2 regions of the Kribbella sp. NPDC055071 genome follow, and region 2 is predicted to be linked to the other one. Evidence: predicted binding sites of a transcription regulator. Region 2 holds the regulator's gene; the other holds the start of a gene.
The links. The regulator HrcA, encoded in region 2, represses chaperone genes, less so after heat shock. The targets are predictions, from matches to a motif close to TTGGCACTCGNNNNNNNCGAGTGCCAA.
Positions count from the first base shown of each region.

Region 1 (10,839 bases), on a different contig from region 2:
GCCGGCCCGGACCGCTGTCACGTCCTCAGGCACCACGATCAGCGCGTTCGCACGGCTCAGCCCGCCGAGCAGGTGTGAGCCGTGCCCGCCGACTGTACTGGCCATCCAGCCCTCATCGCCGGACGTGACCGCGGCACGGACGAACTGACGCCGCCCGGAGGGTGAATTGAACCCGTCCAGCGACACCCCGCGCACCGCAGTCCGCTGGTACGGCAGTTGGCCCATCAGCTTCCGCAGTGCCGGCCGGACGAACACCTCGAAGGACACGTACGCCGACACCGGATTACCAGGCAGTGTGAAGATCGGCACCTCGTCCTCACCCAGTACGCCGAACCCCTGTGGCTTGCCCGGCTGCATCGCGACCTGCGGGAAATCGACCGTACCGAGCTTGGAGAGTTCCTCCTTGACGACGTCGTACGCACCCATGCTCACACCGCCGGTGGTGATCACCAGGTCGGCGCGGACGAGCTGATCGGAGAGTGTGTCCATGATCCGCTTCGGATCGTCGTCCACGATGCCCACGCGGTACACCACCGCGCCGGCGTCCCGCGCGCACGCGGCCATGGTGTAGCTGTTCGAGTCGTAGATCTGTCCCTGGCCCAGCCGGCTCCCGAGCTCCCGCAACTCCGCTCCGGTCGACACAACGACCACTCTGGGTCGCGGACGCGCTTTCACTCGCGCCCGACCGACGGCAGCGAGTACGGCGATCTGTCGCGGTCCCAGCACGGTGCCCTGCTCCAGAACCTGATCCCCCGCGTGCACGTCCTCGCCTGCCCGCCGCACCGATCCACCCAGCGCCGGCTGCTGCGCGATCCGCACGTTCACCGTGCCACCGTCGGTCCACTCCACCGGTACGACGCTGTCCGCGCCCCGGGGCATCTCCGCGCCGGTCATGATCCGCACACAGGTACCGGGGGTCACCACGATCGGCTCACTGCGCCCTGCCCGGAACTCACCGACCACCGGCAGGGCGATCGGGGCGTCCTGCGTGGCCCCGGCCAGGTCGGCAGCCTGAACGGCGTACCCGTCCATGGCCGAGTTGTCGAAACCGGGCAGGCTGACGCCAGAGATGACGTCCTCACAGAGCACCAGCCCCAGCGCCTCCATCAACGGCTGGTCGAACGCCGGCAGCGCCGCTACCCGCCCGAGCACAGCCTCCAGATGCTCATCCACACTCCGCTTCACGAGCTGACCCTAATCCACGCGGCCCTCAAGCCTCCGGGTGATTGCCCCAGACCATCCGAATGTCCGGAGCGTGCTCCTCGTTCGACGCTCCGTCCGTACGGCGTACTTCGGTGAAGCCATGGGAGCGGTAGAAGGACTGTGCCCGGGTGTTGGTCTGAAAGGTCCACAGCGCCAGACCGCCGGGGCGAAGGTCCTTGGCCAGGTCTACGAGAGTCGAGCCGACACCCCGGCCGGCCACGTCCGGGTCGACGTACAACTGGTCCAGGTCGTCGCCGTCCAGCGTGAGGACGGCAACGATGCGGCCGTCGTCAAGCGCCACCCAGGTCTGTGCGTCCGGCAGCAGCACGTCGGCGAACCACGTCGCCACCTGTTCGGCGGTGTGGATCGCCGGCGGCAGCTGCGTCCCATCCGCGTGCCGCGACCGCCACCACAGCGCGGCGGCCTCATCCGTGTCCCACGGCTCCAGCGGCCGGATCAGCAGATCGTCCATACCCCCTGCCACAACCCCCGTCAGCTTTCGAGTACGGCGCCGTCCGCGATCTGCAGGCGCTCACCGTCGGGAGCCGTCAGCTCCACGTCGCCGATCACCACAACTTCCTTGCCGAAGGCAACATCGCCGTGGACCTCGAGCCGGTCGGCCCGGACCAGCGACGGCGCCCCGGCGGGGAACCGCAGGTCGAAGTCGGCCAGGATCTTGAAGTAGTCCGGGTCCAGGTCGACGTACGGCTCGTCGCCCTCGTGCGTCGTGGTCAGGTCACCCGAGTCGTCCAGCTCGTACACGTCGGACCGGAGCACCAGCAGGTCGTTGGTCGTCTTCACCGGCTTGAACCGGCTGCGGTCCACGATCACCGCCTGCGACCCCTCGAAGGTCTCGATCGCGGTCCCCATGCCGGTCTCCAGCTGGATCACCTTCGGCGACGTCGAATCGGCCGGGTCGACGGTCTTGCGGTTGATGATGATCGGCAGTCCGAGGATCCCGTCGTGCCCGTCCATCAGCTCGGCCAGCCGGTCCAGGTCGATCCACAGGTTGTTGGTGTTGAACGTCTTGTGCCGCGTGACGTCCTGGAAGTACCGGACGTCGTCCGGTGCGACCTGAGCGCTGTCCCGCAGGATCAGGCGGCCGTCGGACTTGCGGACCGCGACGTGACCACCCTTGCGGTCGGACCGGGTCCGGCGACACACCTCCATGCCGAACGGCACGTCGTGCTCGGCCATCCAGGCTGCGATCCGCGGATCCGCGGTCGCACCGAGGTTGTCTGCGTTCGAGATGAACGCGTGCCGGAATCCGTGCTCGCGAAGCGCGTCGAGAGTGCCGGAGGCGACCAAGGCGGTGAACAGGTCGCCGTGACCCGGCGGACACCACGCCAGCTCCGGATCGGACTCCCACTCGGCCGGAGTGAGGTCGTCGGCGAGCAGCTTCGGCTCCATGTTCTGCAGGAAGTCCAACGGGAGACCGTCCACCGCGAGACCGTCGTACTCGCTCAGGATCTGCAGGGACTCCTCCTTGGTGCGGAAGGAGTTCATCAGCACCAGCGGCAGCGGTACGTCGTACCTGCGCCGGGTGCTCAGGATCTGGCGGGCGATGATGTCGAGGAAGCTCTGGCCGTCCTTGACCTGCAGGGCGGACTTCGGGCCGGTGACGCCCATCGACGTACCCAGGCCGCCGTTGAGCTTGATCACGACCGTCTCGGCCAGCGCGGCGCGCATGGCCTCCGGATCGGTGTCCAGGTGGTCCAGGTGTGGCAGGTCACCTACCGGATCGATGTCGTCCTCGCGGATCGTCCCCTGCTGGCCCGACTCGAGCATCCGGTAGTAGTGCGTGAACACGCGAATCGCGACGTCGGCGGCGCCGGCGGAACGCATCTTCTCCTGGGCTTGTCTGAGACCTGCCTCACTCATGCACTAACCCTAGGGGACGCCGCGTAATCCCAGTGTTAGACGGGTCACGCCAATACGATCAGAATGTGTTTCCGTCGAAGGCCGCGGCGCGGCAGTACCTCCTGAACGCCCGCGCGGGCCGTCAACACTCGGAGGAGATTCTCAGCACCGCTCAAGCTCAGTCTCAGGTACTGACAGCCCGGCGGGTCGCTTTGTACGTATCCATGGGTTCGGAGCCGCAGACGGGCGCACTGATCGATTGGCTGCTCGCCCGCAACTACGAGGTGCTGCTACCGATCCTGTACGCCGACAACGACCTCGGCTGGGGGATAGCGCCAGGGGCGGCCGATCTGGTGCCCGGCCGGCTCGGACTCACCGAGCCGCCGTTCGACCTGGGTTCGGACGCGATTGCGACCGCCGACCTGGTGATCAGCCCGGCCGTGGCCGTCGCCCGCAACGGCGTCCGGCTGGGACGCGGCGGCGGCTCGTACGACCGCGCGCTCGCCCGCGTCGAACCGGGTACGCCGATCTGGGCGGCGGTGTACGACTCAGAGATCCTCGACGCGCTCCCGGCCGACGCCCACGATCACCCCGTGGACGCGGCCATCACGCCGACCCGCCTGGTCCCGCTGCGCTAACCCTGCGGTTTGTGGCTAGCCCTGCGGTTTGTGGCTAGCCCTGCGGTTTGTGGCTAGCCCTGTGGTTTTGTGAAGGTCAGTGCGTCCTTGCGGGCCGCCTCGACGGCTCCCTTGGTATAGGCCCAGGGCAGCGTCTCGCCCTTGACCCACAGCTTGGTCTGGTCGGTGTAGTTGGGTGAGAACGCGTGTCCGGACACACCGGTCAGGTTCACCCAGCGGGACTTGTCGAAGTCGGACAGGTCGACCACCATCCGCATCGACGGTGTGGCGGTGACCGTGTACCCCTCGGACGCGTCCCAGGCCGTCGCATCGACGATCGACGTACCGCCGCCGAGCTCGTACGGACCGCGGTTGAACAACCGGTCCACCAGACCGATCCCGGACTTGCCCAGCGTCTGGTTGGTCAGCGTGAGCTTGTGCAGCCTGCCCCACTGCCAGTTCTCGGGCTCACGCGCCATCTTCTGGGTGATCTCGGTCCGCGCGTCGACCAGAGCCTCGCGCAGGATGTCGTCCCGGTTCTCCTTCTGCGGGGTCCCGAGGTCGTCCCACCAAGTGCTGTTCGGCTGGCTCAGCAGCGTGTGGATGACCTCGAACCAGCGGGAACCGCCGTCCGGCCACGTCCCCTCCGGGAGCTGGTCGTGGAACGTGAGGTCGAGCAGGTTGCGCCAGACCACGTTGAAGTACGCCGCCGCGGCGGAGTCCGCGGGCTGGGTGAAGTCCCAGTTCCGCAGGGTGTCCTGGCCCTGTTTGTCGAACGCGTCGTCGATACCGATCTGGAGCAGATACGGGACCAGCATCTCGGCGGCCCGGTTCTTGGTGTCCAGCTGGATCGACGCCATCGCGTTCGCGTCCAGCTTCCCGGCCGCCTTGATCCGGTCGGTGATCTGCTGCGAGCGGTAGCCGTAGTCCCAGTCGTCGGTCAGGTAGTACTTGTACGTCGATGGCACCACGGCCTGGTTCGCCGTGACGATGATGCCGTCCGCTGGATCGAGCTCCGTAGGTAACGAGTCGAACGGGATATAGCCGGTCCAGCGATAGCGCGGGTCCCAGCCGGGCGCCGGCCAGTTGCCGTTGCCCGCGTTCCGGATCGGGATCAGCCCAGGTGCCTGGTAGCCGATGTGGCCGTCGGTGTCGGCGTACACGAGGTTCTGTGAGGGGACCTGGAACAGTTGCGCGGCGCTGCGGAACTGCGTCCAGTTCTGCGCGCGGTTGATCGCGAAGAGCGCGTCAGCGGTGCGGCCAGGACTCAGTGCGGTCCATTGCAGCGCCACGCCGTACGGCTGGGCGGACTTGCCCTGTTTCGCGGCAATCTGGCCGACTTCGCGCTGGTCGTCGCCGACATCGGAGATGAGCGGACCGTGCCGGGTCTCGCGGACAGTGATCTTCACCGGCTTGTCCTGGCCGGCCACCTTGAACGTCTCCTCGCGCGTCACCATCGGACGCCAGTGGTTGTCGTACAAGGCGTTGTTGCCGTCGATCCGCTCCAGATAGAGGTCCTGGACATCCGGATCGAGGTTCGTGAAGCCCCAGGAGATCGCGTTGTTGTGGCCGATCACCACACCGGGCAGGCCGGAGAAGCTGAAGCCGGACACGTCGTACGGGCAGACCTTGGTGATGGTGTTGCAGTGCAGGCCGATCTGGCTCCAGATGCCTGGCATGGTCGCGCCGAGGTGCGGGTCGTTGGCCAGGAGCGGCTTGCCGGTGGTGGTGTGGTCGCCCGAGACGACCCATGAGTTCGAACCGATGCCGTCACCCTGGCCGAGCAGCTCAGGCAGGCCCTTGGCGACCTTCTGGACGGTGTCCAGCGACTTCAGCAGGCCTTGGGTGAGCATCCCGCGCTTGAGCTCGGTGCTGGCCGGTGAGGTGACGGCGAACTTCCCGTCCGCCCCGACCGAGCCGGTGGACATGATCGACGCGTTCCGGTCGTACGGGTACTGCGGGTAGAGGCTCTCGATGTTGCGGGCCGGGAACGCGGCCAGCAGCTTGGTCCGCGTCATCTCCTCGTCCATGTTGCCGCCGAGGTCCCACGCCATCGCCTTCAGCCAGGCGAGTGAGTCGGCCGCGGTCCACGGCTCGGGGTGGTAGTCGGTCCCCTTGAGTGACAGAACGGCGTACTCGAGGCTGAGGCCCGAACCGCTGTGCGTGGACAGGTACGCGTTCACGCCGCGGGCGTAGTCGTCCAGGTACTGCCGGGTGGACGGGCTGACCAGGCCGAGCTCCTTCTCCGCGACCCGGCGCCAGCCGAGGGTGCGGACGAACTTGTCGGTCTCCAGCGCGTCCGCGCCGAACAACTCGCTCAGCCGGCCCGAGGTGACGTGCCTGCGGAAGTCCATCTCGAAGAACCGGTCCTGCGCCTGCACGTAGCCCTGTGCAGCGAACAGGTCGCTCGGACTGTCCGCGTAGACCTGCGGAATCCCGTTGGCGTCCCGGATGACGTTGACATCAGCGTCCAGGCCCTCCAGCTCGATCGTCCCGTTGTACTGCGGGAACGAGTGGCGGACGACGAAGACGGCGGTACCCGCGATCACCAGGAGGACCGTGGCGAGGGCGATTCCGCTGATGATGACGACTCGAAGCAGGCGACGCACGGACCAACCGTAGAGAATCCCCGCTCCCACCCCAAATGGGGTCCCACCGAACTTTGCGTTGCTCTGCGTTTCGGTCGGGTGAACGGAGAGTCTGCGACCAGGTGCGATTTCGTGGACCCGAGTTGGAATACTTCGGGGCTCTGACGCATTATTAGCAGTCGAGTAGTGGGAGTGCCAACGGCCTGAAGGGAACCAACCGTGCCGACGTACCAGTACCAGTGCACTGACTGCGGCGAGGCCCTGGAGGTGCGGCAAAGCTTTACCGACGACGCGCTGACGGTCTGCCCGAACTGCCAGGGCAACCTGCGCAAGGTCTTCAACGCGGTCGGCGTGGTCTTCAAGGGTTCTGGTTTCTACCGGAACGACAGCCGTTCGTCCGGGAAGAGCTCGGTACCGGCGAAGTCGGAGTCGTCGGCCTCGACGTCCACGTCGTCGACCTCCTCGTCGTCCTCGGGCTCGGGCTCGGGCGACTCGTCGTCCTCCGGCAGCTCCTCGTCGGGTGACTCCTCCAAGAGCAGCTCGTCGTCGGGTGGTTCGTCCTCGTCGTCGAGCAGCAGCGCGGCCTGATCCTTCCTGTGGACAACCGCCCCTGTGGATAACTGAGGGGTGGGTACCGGAGAAACTCGTACTTTCTCTGGCATGAGAATCCCTTCCGTCGTTCGTGACCTGATCCGGGCCGCTCGGTGGCATCGTCGGCTGGTGGCCGGCATCGCCGCCGCGGCCGCCGTCTACTTCGGCCTGCTCGCCCTCTCCCCTTCGCCCCCGCCGACCGTCGCCGTGCTCGCCGCAGCCCGCGACCTCCCCGGCGGAGCCGTGCCCGACGACGCTGATCTGCGGATCGTCGGGCTCCCACCGGGCTCGGTGCCCGATGGTGTCCTCAGACCCGGCGCGGATCTGACCGCGCGCGTGCTCAGCGGGCCAGTCAGATCCGGTGAGCCACTCACCGACGCACGCTTCCTGTCGCCGGCCGCGATCCCATCGGGGCAGATCGCCTACCCGTTCCGGATCGACGACGCCGACATCGGCGCCCTTCTGCGCGTCGGTGACCACCTCAACCTGTACGCCGCGACCAGTACGACGGACCACGCCGGCCTGCTGGCCCATGCTGTCCGCATCCTCACCCTGCCGACACCGCGTACGACGTCCTCCGGCGCACTCATCGTGGTTGCGACAACTCCCGACGTGGCGACCAGACTGGCCCAGGCCACCACCAATTCCAGAATCACCGTGGCGCTGACGCCGGACACGAGTTGATCACCCAGCGAACAGGTGCCGAGACGATATGTGGTCGACCGGCGCGGTCCCTCGCCGTCAGCGGTCCGTGGTCCTACCTTGACTCGGGTACAAGACCACCCGCTTCGTGGAGGCAACCCACATGCTCAAGGGCTTCAAGGAATTCATCCTGCGCGGAAACGTCGTCGACCTCGCGGTCGCCGTCGTCATCGGAGCCGCGTTCGGCGCGATCGTCACGGCGTTCGTGGGCGGCTTGATCAACCCGCTGGTCGCCGCGATCTTCGGCAAGCAGGACATCAGCGGTGTCTGGAACTTCACCCTCAACGGTGCAGACTTCAAGATCGGTCTGATCCTGCAGGCCGCGCTGAACTTCCTGTTCGTCGCCGCGGCTGTCTACTTCCTGATCGTGATGCCGCTGAACAAGCTCGCCGAGCGCCGCGCCCGCGGCCAGGAGACCGAGGCCGAGCCTGCGCCGCTGACCATGGACCAGGAGCTGCTGACCGAGATCCGCGACGCCCTTCGCGCCCGGCCGTGAGCTAGGCGGCTAGCTCCCGGACTAGCCGTTCTACTAGCCCGCGAAGCGCATCCAGCGGTAGGCGATGGGCTGATCCTGGTTCCACTCGTCCATCAGTCCGGCCGGAACGTCCACGAATCCCACCCGGTGGTAGGTGCGGATCGCGACCGCGTTCTCCGGCCGGACCCGCAGGAACACCTCCGAGAACCCGACTGCGACCGCCGGCACCAGCAAAGCCTGCACGAGTTCGCGGCCGAACCCACGGCCGCGGACCTTGGGATCGACGATGATCCGGGCGAGCTCGACCTCGTCCTCCTCCTCGTCCAGCCACACTTCGCCGTACCCGACCGGTTCAGCACCGTCGAACAGCAGATAGGAGTGAATGTCCGGGTCGCCCTTACGCCAGGTCCCCTTCAGCTCCTCCGGGAACGGGTACTCGACCCGTCCGGACAGCAGCGCCACTTCCTTCGCGTCCACGGCCCAGCCGGCGACCGGAACGGCGTACTCGTCGGAAAACCCCCGAAGTTCCACGCCTTCGTCCCCCTCAGTTCATGCAGTCGACCCAGTCAGGAAGGCGACGGTCGATCGGACGAACTGATCCAGGTACGGCGGGAAGCTGGGAGTCGGTGGTTCTGGACACCCGGCCAGCTCGCGACTCCCCTGAATCGACCGCAGCAACGCGTCGACCGTCTTCCGCTGGTGAGAAGGATTCTCCGGGACCGACGGCAGTACCGCCACCGGAATTCGTGCCAGCGTAGGTAAATCGGCGTCCGGCACACCCCGCAACACCCCACCGGCGAGCAGCTCGTCGGCGACGGCTGCCGGACAACCGCGCTGGATCAGACCCGCGCGGGTTCGTGCGTCCACCACAGCATCCCCACCAGTCGCCGGCCAGGCGAACAGGAGGCGATCGACCAGCTCAGGAAACTTCAACGCCAACAAGGCAGCCACGGTGCACCCGTTGGACGCCCCAACAATCGCCAGCGGCGCCTGCCGGCTCTCCGAGAGTTCACTCAGCGGCCCACCCAGTGCATGGACCTCGGCGGCCCACCCGTTCGGCTCCCGCGGTCGGTCGGGCGCAAGCATGTCGAGTCCGTACGACGTGAGTCGGCCGGCGATCCCCGTCGTACCCCAGAAAGCTTCTGCGTCCATGGCGTCCCAGAGGCCACCGTGGACGAGAAGTACGGACGCGCTCACCCGTGGTGGGGTGGGACCTCGTTGAGGATGCGATCGTCGTCGTCGCTGCTGAAGTCGTTCTCGCCCCAGGTGCGCGGGTCGTCGTCACGGGTCTGCTCGGGCAACAGCGGCTCGTCGTCTTCGTACGGGCTCGTCATGGTTCCAGATTACCGAGTCGGCGGGGCTCTCCGGGAGTGATTTCGCCCTGGACCACCTCAGGTGCGAGTTGCGGACCGGTGGCAGCCTCGATCAGGGGCGCAATCCCGGGTTCGCCTTGCCAGCGGCCCTTTCCGAGCACGCACCACGACGTCAGTACGGACAGTGTCGGCGTGGCCAGTCCGGACAGCCGCAACGGCTCGGCGTTCTGGAAACCGAACGTGATCATCCAGTTCTCCAGATCGGGGTAGAACTCCTGCACTGCGCTGTAGTAGAAGCTCATCCAGCCCTTCGCCGGCAGGTGACAGAGCAGCCGGTAGTTGGTGGCGATCGTCGGCAGTTCCTGCAGATCGCGCCACATCAACTGCGTGTTTCGCTTCGCCGCCGCTTTGCGGCTCGCGTTCACCGCGGCGGTGGCGGCCATCATCCCCAGCACCAGCGCAGGCTTGCCTATGAAGACGCCGCCACTCTGGGTGTAGCGACCACTGCCGCCGTACAGACGCGCATAGTGCGCGGGAGTGTTGAGGTAGGCGACCTCACCGGGCTCGAGCACGAGGCCGTACGTCGTCAGCGGCTGCGGAGACTGGCCCGCGATCAGCCAGCGCGCCCAGTCGACGCCGAGCTGCCATTCGTCCCGCTTCCGCTGCGCCGTCACGGCATCGTCAGTTTTCTTCCGGCCCACGCCAAGCATCGTATTCCGGACCCCGGCCCACGGCAGCCCGGTCGGTGGCGGACCAAGGGCGTGCACGTTACAGCTGGGCCACGGTTGCCGAACGATCCGCGGGCGTGACCGGATAGACGCGCCGCCGTGATGTTCTGGCACGCGGGACGTGACTCCGGTCGACCATCATGGGTGACCTTGCCAACCCGGAAGGACCCAGTCGTGAGTGCACTACGGACCCGGGGCCTGATCGGTGCGACGTTCGTCGTGGCTGTGCTCGGTCTTACCGCCGCCTGCGGTAACGAGAGCTCCACGTCCCCGCCCGCCGCCCAGCCCACGAACACGCCGACTACCCCCGGCTCGCCTACCCCGTCGCCCACCCCCAGCGGCACCCCGAGCATGGACTGCCCCGACACCATCGCGGCGGTCCGCGCCGCCACCGACAAAGTGGTCTGGGGCAAGGGCGCCGCGACCTCTCTGTTAAAACCGGTCAGTGTGACGATCTGCCAGTTCGACGCGCAGGCCACCGGACCGGCCTACGCGACCGTGACCACCAAACGCAACGCCAAGCAGGCGACCGAGTTGTTCGCTCTCGTCAACGCAGCGAAGCCGGTGGCGAAGAAACCGGCCGTCTGCACCGAGGAGCTCGGCGCGACCTACGTGCTGCGGTTCACCGACAACGACCGCGGCGTACTTTCCTACACCGTCGAGGCCTACGGCTGCCGTCGCCTGGTGGCGACCTCCCTGGAAGGCCAAGGCAAACCCGGCGAGCTGCCGGCGCCCAGGCAAGCCCCACCCGAGCTGATCAAG
Region 1 is NZ_JBSGUS010000012.1:33,886-44,724, reverse strand. Features, by position in the region: gene glp (molybdotransferase-like divisome protein Glp) at 1-1,185, opposite strand, end outside; gene ACWF4Z_RS20645 (N-acetyltransferase family protein) at 1,211-1,675, opposite strand; gene ACWF4Z_RS20640 (UTP--glucose-1-phosphate uridylyltransferase) at 1,696-3,084, opposite strand; gene ACWF4Z_RS20635 (5-formyltetrahydrofolate cyclo-ligase) at 3,150-3,701, shown strand; gene ACWF4Z_RS20630 (penicillin acylase family protein) at 3,755-6,289, opposite strand; gene ACWF4Z_RS20625 (FmdB family zinc ribbon protein) at 6,488-6,856, shown strand; gene ACWF4Z_RS20620 (SAF domain-containing protein) at 6,929-7,543, shown strand; gene mscL (large conductance mechanosensitive channel protein MscL) at 7,650-8,057, shown strand; gene ACWF4Z_RS20610 (GNAT family N-acetyltransferase) at 8,091-8,567, opposite strand; gene ACWF4Z_RS20605 (alpha/beta fold hydrolase) at 8,586-9,188, opposite strand; gene ACWF4Z_RS20600 (hypothetical protein) at 9,230-9,370, opposite strand; gene ACWF4Z_RS20595 (hypothetical protein) at 9,367-10,050, opposite strand; gene ACWF4Z_RS20590 (hypothetical protein) at 10,252-10,839, shown strand, end outside.
Region 1: a site for HrcA is predicted at 6,441-6,467, ahead of ACWF4Z_RS20625 (FmdB family zinc ribbon protein). Genes of this name have one in related genera too.

Region 2 (10,839 bases):
CAGCACGTGCCGGTCGGTGACCTGTGCGGCGATCTTCGACTCCTTGGATCCCTCGACCAGGTGATCGACCAGTACGCCGAGGCGCCGGCCGGGACCTGGTTGGAACCGGTTCACGATCCCGGGCAGGTCGTCGACACCCTCGAGATACTCGACCACGACGCCCTCGATCCGCAGGTCGTCACCCCAGACCCGCTCGACGAGCTCGGCGTCGTGCCGGCCCTCGACGTAGATCCGGCTGGCCCGGGCGACCTTCGCCCGGACGTTGTTGACCGCGACAGAGCCCGAGGCGGTCCGCGTCTTCTTCGCCGGACCGGCCTTCTTCGGTGGCTTCAGGCTGACCGGCTTGCCGTCCAGCCAGAAGCCGGGGCCGAGCGGATAGGTCCTGATCCTGCCGTGCCGGTCCTCGAGATCGACGACCCCGTGCTCCCAGCGCACGATCGCCCCGACGAACCCCGACGTCGGCTCCTCGACGACCATCCCCTTCTCGATCTCCACCTCGACGGTCCGCCCGTTCTTGGGCTTCCGCCAATCCCCACTCAGGACATCGTTCCCATACCTGTCAGCCACTCGACAACCCTAAAGCTCGCCAGCTCCGACTTTGTGCACCACATCCGTATCCCGCGGCTCGCGGCGTACGGATCTCATGCACAAAGTCGGCCTCGCGACCGGCGGCCGGTGGGGACCGGCGGCCGGTGGGGGTTAGAAGGTGGGGGCTGCGTGGGTTGCGGATGCTTGGCGGGATGGCGCGGCGACGGTGAGCGCGAGATAGGTGACGAAGCCGACGACCAGGCCGACGGCCCAGGAGTAGTCGTAGAGCGGCTTCAGGAACGGGATCAGGCCGTCCTCGGGGAACGGGCCGGCGCCGGGGTTCGAGTACGCGCCACCGACGGCGAGCAGCGAGCCCAAGAGCGTGGCGACGACGGCTCGCCAGTTCCAGCCGGCGGCGTACCAGTAGCGGCCGTTCGGTTGGTACAGGTCGCCGAGGAACAGGTTGGTCCGGTCGATCAGCCAGTAGCCCGCGATCAGCACACCGGCCACGGACGCGAGCAGGCCGCCGTAGAACGACAACCACACGAAGATGTAGATCGACGGATCCGAGATCAGCCGCCACGGCTGGATCACGATCCCGACCACGCCGGTGAGCAGCCCCGCCGTACGGAAGTTCAGCCAGCGGGGGAGTGCGTTCGCGAAGTCGTACGACGGGCTCACGACGTTCGCGGCCACGTTGCACGACATGGTGGCGAGGATCGCCATGATCAGCCCGACCGTCACGACCACCGGGTTCTCGAACCGGCGGGTCAGCTCGACCGGGTCCCAGATCGCCGAACCGTAGACGATGACCGTGCCGGAGGTGGTGATGATCGAGACCAGCGCGATGAACGACATCGTCGTCGGCAGCCCGATGATCTGCCCCCAGATCTGCTGCCGCTGACCCTTCCCGAACCGGGTGAAGTCGGGCATGTTCAGCGACAGCGTCGCCCAGAACGCGATCATGCCCATCAGCGACGGCGCGAAGATCTTCCAGAAGTCGGCGTCCCAGCCCAGCTTCGACGGCTGCGACAGGATCGGACCGAACCCGCCGGCCTTGACCAGGATCGCGACCATCAGCGCCAGGAACGCGACCGTGACCAGCGGCGCCGCCCAGTTCTCGAACCGGCGCAGACCTTCGATTCCACGCCAGATCAGCACCATCTGCAGCAACCAGAAGAACGCGAAGCTGAGCCACATCGTCCACGGATGCCCGCCGATCGCGGACGCCTCGGTCCAGCCCTTGCCGAACAACTCACCGACGATCACGTAGATCGCCTGCCCACCGATCCACGTCTGGATACCGAACCAGCCGCACGCGATGAAGGCGCGCAGCAACGCCGGGAAGTTCGCGCCGCGGACGCCGTAGAACGCCCGCGCGAACACCGGGAACGGGATGCCGTACTTCGTGCCCGCGTGGCTGTTCAGCAGCAACGGGACCAGGACGATCAGGTTCCCCAGCGTGATCGTGAGGAACGCCTGCAGCCAGTTCATCCCGAGCGCGACCAGCCCGGCGGCGAGCAGGTAGCTGGGGATGTTGTGGGCCATCCCCATCCACAAGGCCGCGTAGTTGTACGTCGTCCAGGTCCGCTCCGGCAACCGGGTCGGCGCCAGCTCGGCGTTCCCGTACCGGCTGTTCACCACCGCGTCCGGATCGGCGAGCTCGACCCGCCCGTCGGGGTGAACGGTCTGTTCCATCGTGGTCATCGGTCCCACCCCATCCGGTCGCGGACGTCTACCTCGGAACAAACTGCGGTACGACGTGACGTCCTGTCAACGGACAACTACGACTTATGTCAGGTCTTAGCTGATCAGCCGTCTACTTGATCAGGCGCAGGGCGAACGGGTACTTGTACGCCTGGCCCTTGCTGGCCGCCATCGCGGCCATGATCGCGAGCACGATCGCCAGGACCCAGATCGCGAAGAACGTGAAGAAGCCGACCAGCACGACCATCAGGATCGAGGAGGCGACGTACCCGATCGTGACGGTGATCTGGAAGTTCAGCGACTCGATCGCGTTGGCGCGGACGGTCGGCGACTGCTCACCCTTGACCAGCAGGACGATCAGCGGCGCGATGAAGCCGAGCACGATCGTGCCGATGTGCGCGACCAGCGACCAGGTGCGCTCCTCGTCGGGACGCAGCGGCTGCGGCGGCGGCGCCTGGTAATTCGGCCCGGAGTTCGGGCCGGCGGTCGGCGGCGTCTGGTTGAACGACGTCTGCTGGTACGGCGCCTGGCCCTCGGGCGCGTGTGGTGCTTGCGGAGCCTGATACGGCGGCTGCGAGCCGTTCTGTGGTTCGGTCATGACGGAACCGTAGAAGAGCGACGGCACCCAGAATGCCGAATTGCGCCAACGACCGCACACCTGTGCGCCTTCAGGCAGGCCTACCCAGGGCCGAGCAGTGGGAGCGTCGGCCGGCGGGGTGTCCCGAGCGTTTCGTAGCCGCGTTTGATCGCTTCCTGAAGCTCCGCCACCGACCACGGCCAGTCGTCGGTGTGCTTCAGCGCGTCCTCCAGCGACGTGCCGGCGTGGTGCAGCCCGGAGATCGTGTTGGCGATGGTGCCGAGATCATCGGCCTGCCGGCGCACGAAGTCCGGATCCACAACGGCACCATGCCCGGGGACCACCGTGGACGTCTCGGAGAACAGCCCGATCACCCGGTCCAGCGTGTCCGGCCACTCCAGCGGGAACGAGTCGTCGCCGTACGACGGTGGCGCGGACTCTTCGACCATGTCACCGAGGAAGAACACATCCACATCCGGTACGACGACGATCGCGTCGCCGGACGTATGGCCGTTGCCGAGGTGGAGCAGCTCGACCCGGCGATCGCCGAGCTCGATCACCTTCGCGACCGAGAACGTCGTACCGCTCAGGTCCTCCTGTGTGGCCGCGTTCTCGTGGAGGTAGACGGTTGCGTCGGTGAAGACGCTGTTGCCGACGACATGGTCGAAGTGGGCATGGGTGTTGACCACCCACCGGACCGGCTGATCGGTCAGCTCACGGATGTGTCCGCGAAGCTCCTCGGCCTGCTCGGTCGTGGCGCGGGTGTCGATCACCAGCGCGCCGTCCGATCCGACCACCAGGCCGACGTTCAGGTCCCATTCGTCGTATCGCCGAACCCAGCAACGATCCCCGACCTCGGCCCACGCACTCATGTCAGCGACCTTACCCGGGGAAGTTCCGGCTCATCTCTTGAGCCTGGTGGTTGACGACGTCTAAGGTCGCAAGTGTTCCGATAGAAACCTCGAAACTTTCGAAGGATGGCTGTCTTGACGCGAGCATTGGTGGTCCGGGGTGGCTGGGAAGGTCACGTCCCGGTCGAGGCGACCGACCTGTTCATCCCGTACCTGAAGGAGAACGGCTACGACGTCACCGTCTCCGACACGACCGAGAGCTACCTCGAGCTGGACGGCGTCGACCTGGTGCTGCAGTGCGTCACCATGAGCGAGATTCCGAACGAGCACGTCAAGGCTCTGGACGCCGCGGTCCGTCAGGGCACCGGGCTGGCCGGCTGGCACGGCGGCATCGCGGACTCGTTCCGGAACAGCGCCGACTACAACTTCATCGTCGGTGGGCAGTTCATCTCGCACCCGCACGGCTTCACCGACTACCGCGTCGACGTGGTCCCGGAGCAGTCTGGGCACCCGATCGTCGAGGGCATCAGCCACTTCGACGTGCACACCGAGCAGTACTACATCCACTACGACCCGACCGACACGGTCCTGGCCACCACCACGTTCTCCTCGCACCCGGACTACCCGTGGATCGAGGGCGCGGTGATGCCGGTCGTCTGGACCCGGACCTGGGGTGAGGGCAAGGTCTTCGTCTGCACGGTCGGTCACAAGCTGGACGACCTCGAGACACCCGCGGTGCGGACGATCATCGAGCGGGGGCTGCTGTGGGCGAGCCGATGACGGGCACAGTGACCGGGGTAGGCATCGTCGGAACCGGAGTGATCTCCGGCACGTACTTGGAGCACCTGGCCAAGCTCCCCGGCGTCGACGTGGTCGCTGTCGCGGACTTGGACGTCAGCCGGGCGCAGGCGATCGCCGACCAGAACCCGGGCATCCGCGCACTGTCCCCGGACGAGCTGTACGCCGCGGACGACGTCGACATCGTGCTCAACCTGACCATCCCCGCCGCCCACGCGCCGGTGCACCAGGCGGCGATGGAGGCCGGCAAGCACGTGTACGGCGAGAAGCCGCTGGCGATCGACCGGGCTGCGGCCGAGCCACTGCTGAAGTACGCGGCCGCCAACGACCTCCGGATCGGCTGTGCGCCGGACACCGTCCTCGGCACCGGCACCCAGACCGCACGGGCGGTCATCGACCGTGGTGACATCGGCGTACCGCACGCTGCGACCGCGTTCATGGTGACGCCCGGGCACGAGCTCTGGCATCCCGCACCGGAGTTCTACTACCAGCCTGGTGGCGGTCCGGTCCTCGACATGGGTCCGTACTACATGACCAGCCTGGTGACCCTGCTCGGACCGGTGCGGCGAGTCACGGCGCGAGCTGGCAAGTCCAAGGCCGAGCGTCAGATCCACACCGGTCCGCGAGCCGGTGTGACCTTCCCGGTCGAGGTGCCGACGCACGTGACCGGCGTACTCGAGCATGAGTCCGGTGCGCTGAGCACTGTGCTGATGTCGTTCGACGTGTGGGCCGGACGCCTGCCGCGGATCGAGGTGCATGGAACCGAGGGCAGTCTGTCGGTCCCGGACCCGAACGGGTTCGACGGCACGGTCGAGATCGCCACGGCCACGAACCGTGACTGGACCGAGGTTCCGGTCGCCGGTGGGTACGCCGGAGCCGGCCGCGGGGTCGGAGTGGCGGACATGGCTCGGGCGCTGCGCAACGGCGAACCACACCGGGCCAACGGCACCCTCGCGTTCCACGTGCTCGACGTGATGGAGTCTTTCGTGGACTCCGCCGTACAGGACCAGCCCTTGGATATTGCGAGCACTGTTGAGCGCCCCGCCGCCGTTCCGTTGGGAGCGTCACCCGAGACCGCCTAGACTGGCACTCTGAATGTTTGAGTGCCAAATACTCAGAGTGCCGAAGCGGAGAGGGTGGTGCGGGTGCTGGACGACCGCAAGCTGGATGTTCTCCGCGCCATCGTCGAGGACTACGTAGCGACCCACGAGCCGGTCGGCTCGAAGACGCTCGTCGATCGGCACAACCTCGGTGTCTCTCCGGCGACCGTGCGTAACGACATGGCTGCGCTGGAGGAGGAGGGGTACATCACCCAGCCGCACACCAGCGCCGGCCGGATCCCGACCGACGCCGGCTACCGGCTCTTCGTGGACAAGCTCAGCACGGTCAAGACCCTGACACCGGCCGAGAAGAAGGCGATCACCTCCTTCCTGGCCGGTGCGGTCGACCTGGACGACGTCGTACGGCGCACTGTCCGTCTGCTCGCCCAGATCACCCGCCAGGTCGCGATCGTGCAGTATCCGTCGCTGAACCGGTCGAGCGTGCGGCACATCGAGGTCGTCACGATGACTCCACGGCGGCTGCTGCTGGTGCTGATCACGAGCACCGGCCGGGTCGAGCAGCGGATCGTCGAGCAGCAGCAGGACGTGGACGAGCACCTGATCGCCGACCTGCGCTCCCGGCTCAACACAGTGCTCGCCGGTCAGCGCCTGACCGACGCGACCACCTCGTTGGCCCAGGTCGCGGACACGTTCGCGCCGGCCGATCGGCAGCTCGTCGCGGCGATCGTGACGACGTCGCTGGAGGCGTTCACCGACGAGGTCGGCGAGCAGCGGATCGCGGTCGGCGGCGCGGCCAACCTGACCCGGTACGGCGACGACTTCGAGCGGAACGTGAAGCCGGTGCTCGAGGCGCTCGAGGAGCACGTCATCCTGCTCAAGCTGCTCGGCGAGGCGACCAACCCGCAGACCCTGACGGTCCGCATCGGCCACGAAAACCCGTACGAGGGGCTCGCCACCACCTCGGTGGTCGCGACCACGTACGGGTCCAAGTCGGAGGCGCTGGCCACGCTCGGCATCGTCGGCCCGACCCACATGGACTACCCGAGCACGATGGGCGCCGTCCGCGCCGTCGCCCGCTACGTCAGCCAGATTCTGGCGGACTCATAATGAGAGACGCCCCCACCAACCCCTGGTCTGGAGTATGAGCACCGATTACTACGCCGTCCTGGGCGTCAGCCGTGACGCTTCACCGGACGAGATCAAGAAGGCGTACCGCAAGCTGGCCCGCCAGTACCACCCGGATGTGAACGACTCCGAGGACGCGCACCACAAGTTCCAGGAGATCGGCCGTGCCTTCCAGGTGCTGAGCGACCCGCAGAAGCGGCAGATGCACGATCTCGGCGGTGACCCGTTCGCGTCCGGTGCCGGCGCCGCAGGTGGTGCCGGGTTCGGCCAGGCCTTCACGTTCACCGACATCATGGACGCCTTCTTCGGCCAGACCGGCGGGGCGACCCGCGGGCCGCGGCCGCGGACCCGGCGTGGGCAGGACGCCCTGATCCCGCTGCGGATCGACCTGGCCGAGGCCGCCTTCGGGACGACCCGGGAGCTCAAGGTCGACACCGCGGTCCTGTGCCCGACCTGTTCGGGTTCCGGCGCGGCGGCCGGCTCCGAGCCGGTCACCTGCGAGATCTGCCACGGACGCGGTGAGGTCACCCACACGCAGCGGTCGTTCCTCGGCGAGGTGCGGACGATGCGCCCGTGCCCGAACTGCCGCGGTTTCGGCACGATCATCCCGAGCCCGTGCGTCGAGTGTGCGGGCGACGGCCGGGTCCGGTCCCGTCGTACCGTCACCGTCAAGATCCCCGGCGGCGTCGACAGCGGCACCCGCGTGCAGCTGTCCGGCCAGGGCGAGGTCGGCCCCGGCGGCGGCCCGGCCGGTGATCTGTACGTCGAGATCGAGGTCGAACCGCACGAGATCTTCACCCGCAACGGCGACGACCTGCACTGCACGGTCACGCTGCCGATGACGGCTGCCGCGCTCGGTACGACGATCGACCTGCCGACGCTCGAAGGTGAGACGACCCCGCTCGAGATTCTGCCGGGCACGCAGTCCGGGACGGCGCAGCGGCTGTCGGCCCGTGGTGTCCCGCGGCTGCGGCACGCGGGTCGCGGTGACCTAATCATCGAGATTGTCGTCGAGACCCCGACCAAGCTTGACGACGCCCAGGCGGACCTGCTCCGGCAGTTGGCCGGGGTGCGTGGCGAGGAGCGCCCGCAGGGACACGTCCAGGCCACGCACAAGAGTGTCTTCGGCCGCCTCCGCGACGCCTTCGGCGCCCACTAGATCCCATCCGGCCCCCGCGCGATGTCTCCCCCACCCCTCGACATTTCAGGGGCCGACCCCGCAATTGGTGGGTTGTCCCCTGAGATGCGCAGGGTGCAACCCACCATTTCAGGGGCCAGCCCCTCGGATGGTGGATGGCTCGGAGGCGGTCGGTAGATGAGTGTCGCCGTGTTTTTTCGTGCGGAGCTCGACGGGGACGAGTTGGTGCTCGGCGGCGCTGAGGGGCGGCATGCTTCTGTCGTACGACGGATCGGGCCGGGCGAGCGGATCCGGTTGACCGACGGGCGCGGGGCTTGGGCCGAGGGACCGGTGACGGTCGCGTCCAAGGCCGGGGTGACGGTTGGCGTCGACGAGCGGGGGAGTGTGCCGGCGGCCGAGCCGCGGTTGGTCGTCGTCCAGGCGTTGCCGAAGGGTGAGCGGGCCGAGCTGGCGGTCGAGATGCTGACCGAGGTCGGCGCGGACGTGATCGTGCCGTGGAACGCGGACCGGAGTCAGTTCCGCGCGAACCCCGAGCGGGTCGAGAAGACGCTGACCAAGTGGCAGGCGTGGGCGTTCGAGGCGAGCAAGCAGTCGCGGCGGTCGTGGTTCGCCGAGGTGACGCCGATCGCCACCACGGCCGAGGTCGCCAAACTGCTGAGCGATGCGGCTCTGCCGGTGGTGCTGCACGAGGAAGCCACCGTCCCGCTCGCCGGTCTCGACGTACCGGCTGGTGGCGACGTGGTGATCGTGATCGGTCCCGAAGGCGGGATCACGCCCGCCGAGCTGACCACGTTCGGCGTCGAGCCGGTGCGCCTGGGCGACACCGTTCTCCGCACCTCGACCGCCGGAGTCGCCGCCACAGCCGCCCTCCTGACCCACTCCCGCTGGCGCTAGTGGACCGCGCGGACTGAGTGGTCTCCGGGATGATGTCGTATCGCAGCGTTCCCGTTCGTGGAGTTGGTGCGGGGTCACCGTGGCCGCCGCGCCGAGAGCCGTGAACCGGTCCTCGTTCTGGTCTGACAGGAGACGACAGTGGCGGAGTATCTGATCAGCTTCAACGACGAGTGGGTGCCCGACCACACCGAGGCGGAGATCGGCGCGAAAGGCGTCGCCTCGCGCGCCGTGATCGACGAGCTGAAGGCCGCCGGCCTGTTCGTCTTCGGCAACGGGGCGCTCGACGCTTCGACCGTGGTCTGCAGCGTCACGGCGCGCGACGGCGAGCCGATCTTCACCGACGGGCCGTACGTCGAGTCCAAGGAACACCTGGGCGGCTTCGCCGTGATCGACGTCGCCGATGACGCCGCCGCGCGGTACTGGGCCGGCCGGCTCGCTGTCGCGCTGGACTGGCCGCAGGAAGTGCACCGGTTCCCCAACCCCGTCGGCTTCGACACCAAGGCCTGACGCGGCCTACTTGACCTCGATGATCTTCGAGTCGGCGTCGGAGATCGTGCCGTCGGCGTCGGAGATCAGGTAGGCCTCGATCTGCCAGGAGCCGGGGTCGAGCTTGAGCTCGAAGAGGTACGGCGCGAACTTCTGGCCCTGCTTGGTGTTCGTGAACCCCTTGACGACGGCGCGGGTCTTGAGGTTGGTGGCCTGGTAGTTGACGGTGGCCTCGAAGGCGTTGGCGCTGCCTTGGACCGTGACCGGGCCATCACCCAGCACTTGACCGTTCTCGGGGGAGTCGATCGAGACGAGGGCCTGGACGTCGGCCGCCTGGGCCCGGCCCAGCGGGGCGGAGGTGTCGATCTGGCCGAAGAGCTTCGCGCCGATCCGTCCTTGCTGGGTGATCAGGATCGGCATCGAGCCGCTGCCCAGGGCGCCCTGGACGGTGTAGACGAGCTGCTGCGCGGCGACATCCGCCAGGTCGGCGTCGAGCCTCGTGGACGGGAGCTGCTTGAAGTCGACCGTCACCATGTCCTTGCTCTGCAGGACCGAGCCGACCTCGGCGCCGCGCCAGACCGTGTAGTAGTCGGGGTCGGACGGCGACTTGGTCGTCATGATCCGGAGCGCCTGGACGGCCGGACGACCCGAGACCTTGGACCACGTGCGGTACAGGCGCGTGGTCGACCTCGCCTGCGCGCTCGGCTTCGGGCCGATGCCGCTCGTCCCGCCGGCGCGGTCGCCCAGCCAATAGATCGGTACGACGGCGCTCTTCACCGACTGCTCGGGTACGCCGGCGTCGGTCGGAGCCTTGGTCGCCACCTGAGTCGTCGGTGTGGCCAGGGTCGGACCCGGGGTCACGACGGGCGTTCGTGGCAGCTTCGACGACGGGACTCCGGTGGCCGAGGTCGTCGTACCGGCTCCGGCGACGGTGTCGCCGTCGTTCGCGGAGTCCTGCTGGCCGGTGAAGACGGTGAACGCGCCGATCGCCGCGGCGGTCCCGAGGGCGGCCACGCCCGCGGTGAGGACCCAGGGCCGACGAGCCGCGGGTCGGCGTTGGGCGTGCGCGCGAGCGCGGATCTCCGGCAGTGCGTCGGTCGGCTCAACGCGGTCCGCCTCCTCGGCCAGGGAGCGGCGCATCAGCTCGTCGAACGCGTCGTTCGGGTTGTCGTTCATGCGTTCCGCTCCAGGAGCTGGCGCAGCGACTTGGTCGCGCGCGCGGCGTGGCTCTTCACGGATCCCTTGCTGATACCCATCGTGTCGGCGATCTCGGCCTCCGAGAGGTCACCGTAGTACCGCAGCACCATCACAGTGCGTTGCTTCTCCGGCAAGGTGCGCATCGCGTCGATGACCCGGTCGGTCTCGGCCGTCCGCAACGCCGCGTGCTCCGCGCTGGGCTCGTCCGGCAGGGTCCGTGGCAGGTGTTTGTCCACCACGACCAGGTGACGCTGCCGGGAGCGGCAGCGATTCACCACTGCGGTCCGCAGGTAGGCGAGGGCCTTGTGGGGGTCGCGCAGCCGGTGCCAGCGGCCGTGCATCGCGACGAACGCGTCCTGCACGATCTCCTCGGCCGCGCCGACGTCGCGCAGCAGCAAGGCGCCCAGGCGGACCAGCGACGTGTAGTGCGCCGTGTACACAGCCGTCAGCGCCTCGTCGGCATCCCACGAGGACTCA
Region 2 is NZ_JBSGUS010000041.1:8,475-19,313, reverse strand. Features, by position in the region: gene ACWF4Z_RS36840 (DUF3097 domain-containing protein) at 1-567, opposite strand, end outside; gene ACWF4Z_RS36835 (NCS1 family nucleobase:cation symporter-1) at 700-2,235, opposite strand; gene ACWF4Z_RS36830 (DUF4870 domain-containing protein) at 2,348-2,833, opposite strand; gene ACWF4Z_RS36825 (MBL fold metallo-hydrolase) at 2,914-3,684, opposite strand; gene ACWF4Z_RS36820 (ThuA domain-containing protein) at 3,790-4,443, shown strand; gene ACWF4Z_RS36815 (Gfo/Idh/MocA family protein) at 4,440-5,543, shown strand; gene hrcA (heat-inducible transcriptional repressor HrcA) at 5,607-6,629, shown strand; gene dnaJ (molecular chaperone DnaJ) at 6,664-7,806, shown strand; gene ACWF4Z_RS36800 (16S rRNA (uracil(1498)-N(3))-methyltransferase) at 7,963-8,679, shown strand; gene ACWF4Z_RS36795 (YciI family protein) at 8,818-9,186, shown strand; gene ACWF4Z_RS36790 (Gmad2 immunoglobulin-like domain-containing protein) at 9,193-10,341, opposite strand; gene ACWF4Z_RS36785 (SigE family RNA polymerase sigma factor) at 10,338-10,839, opposite strand, start outside.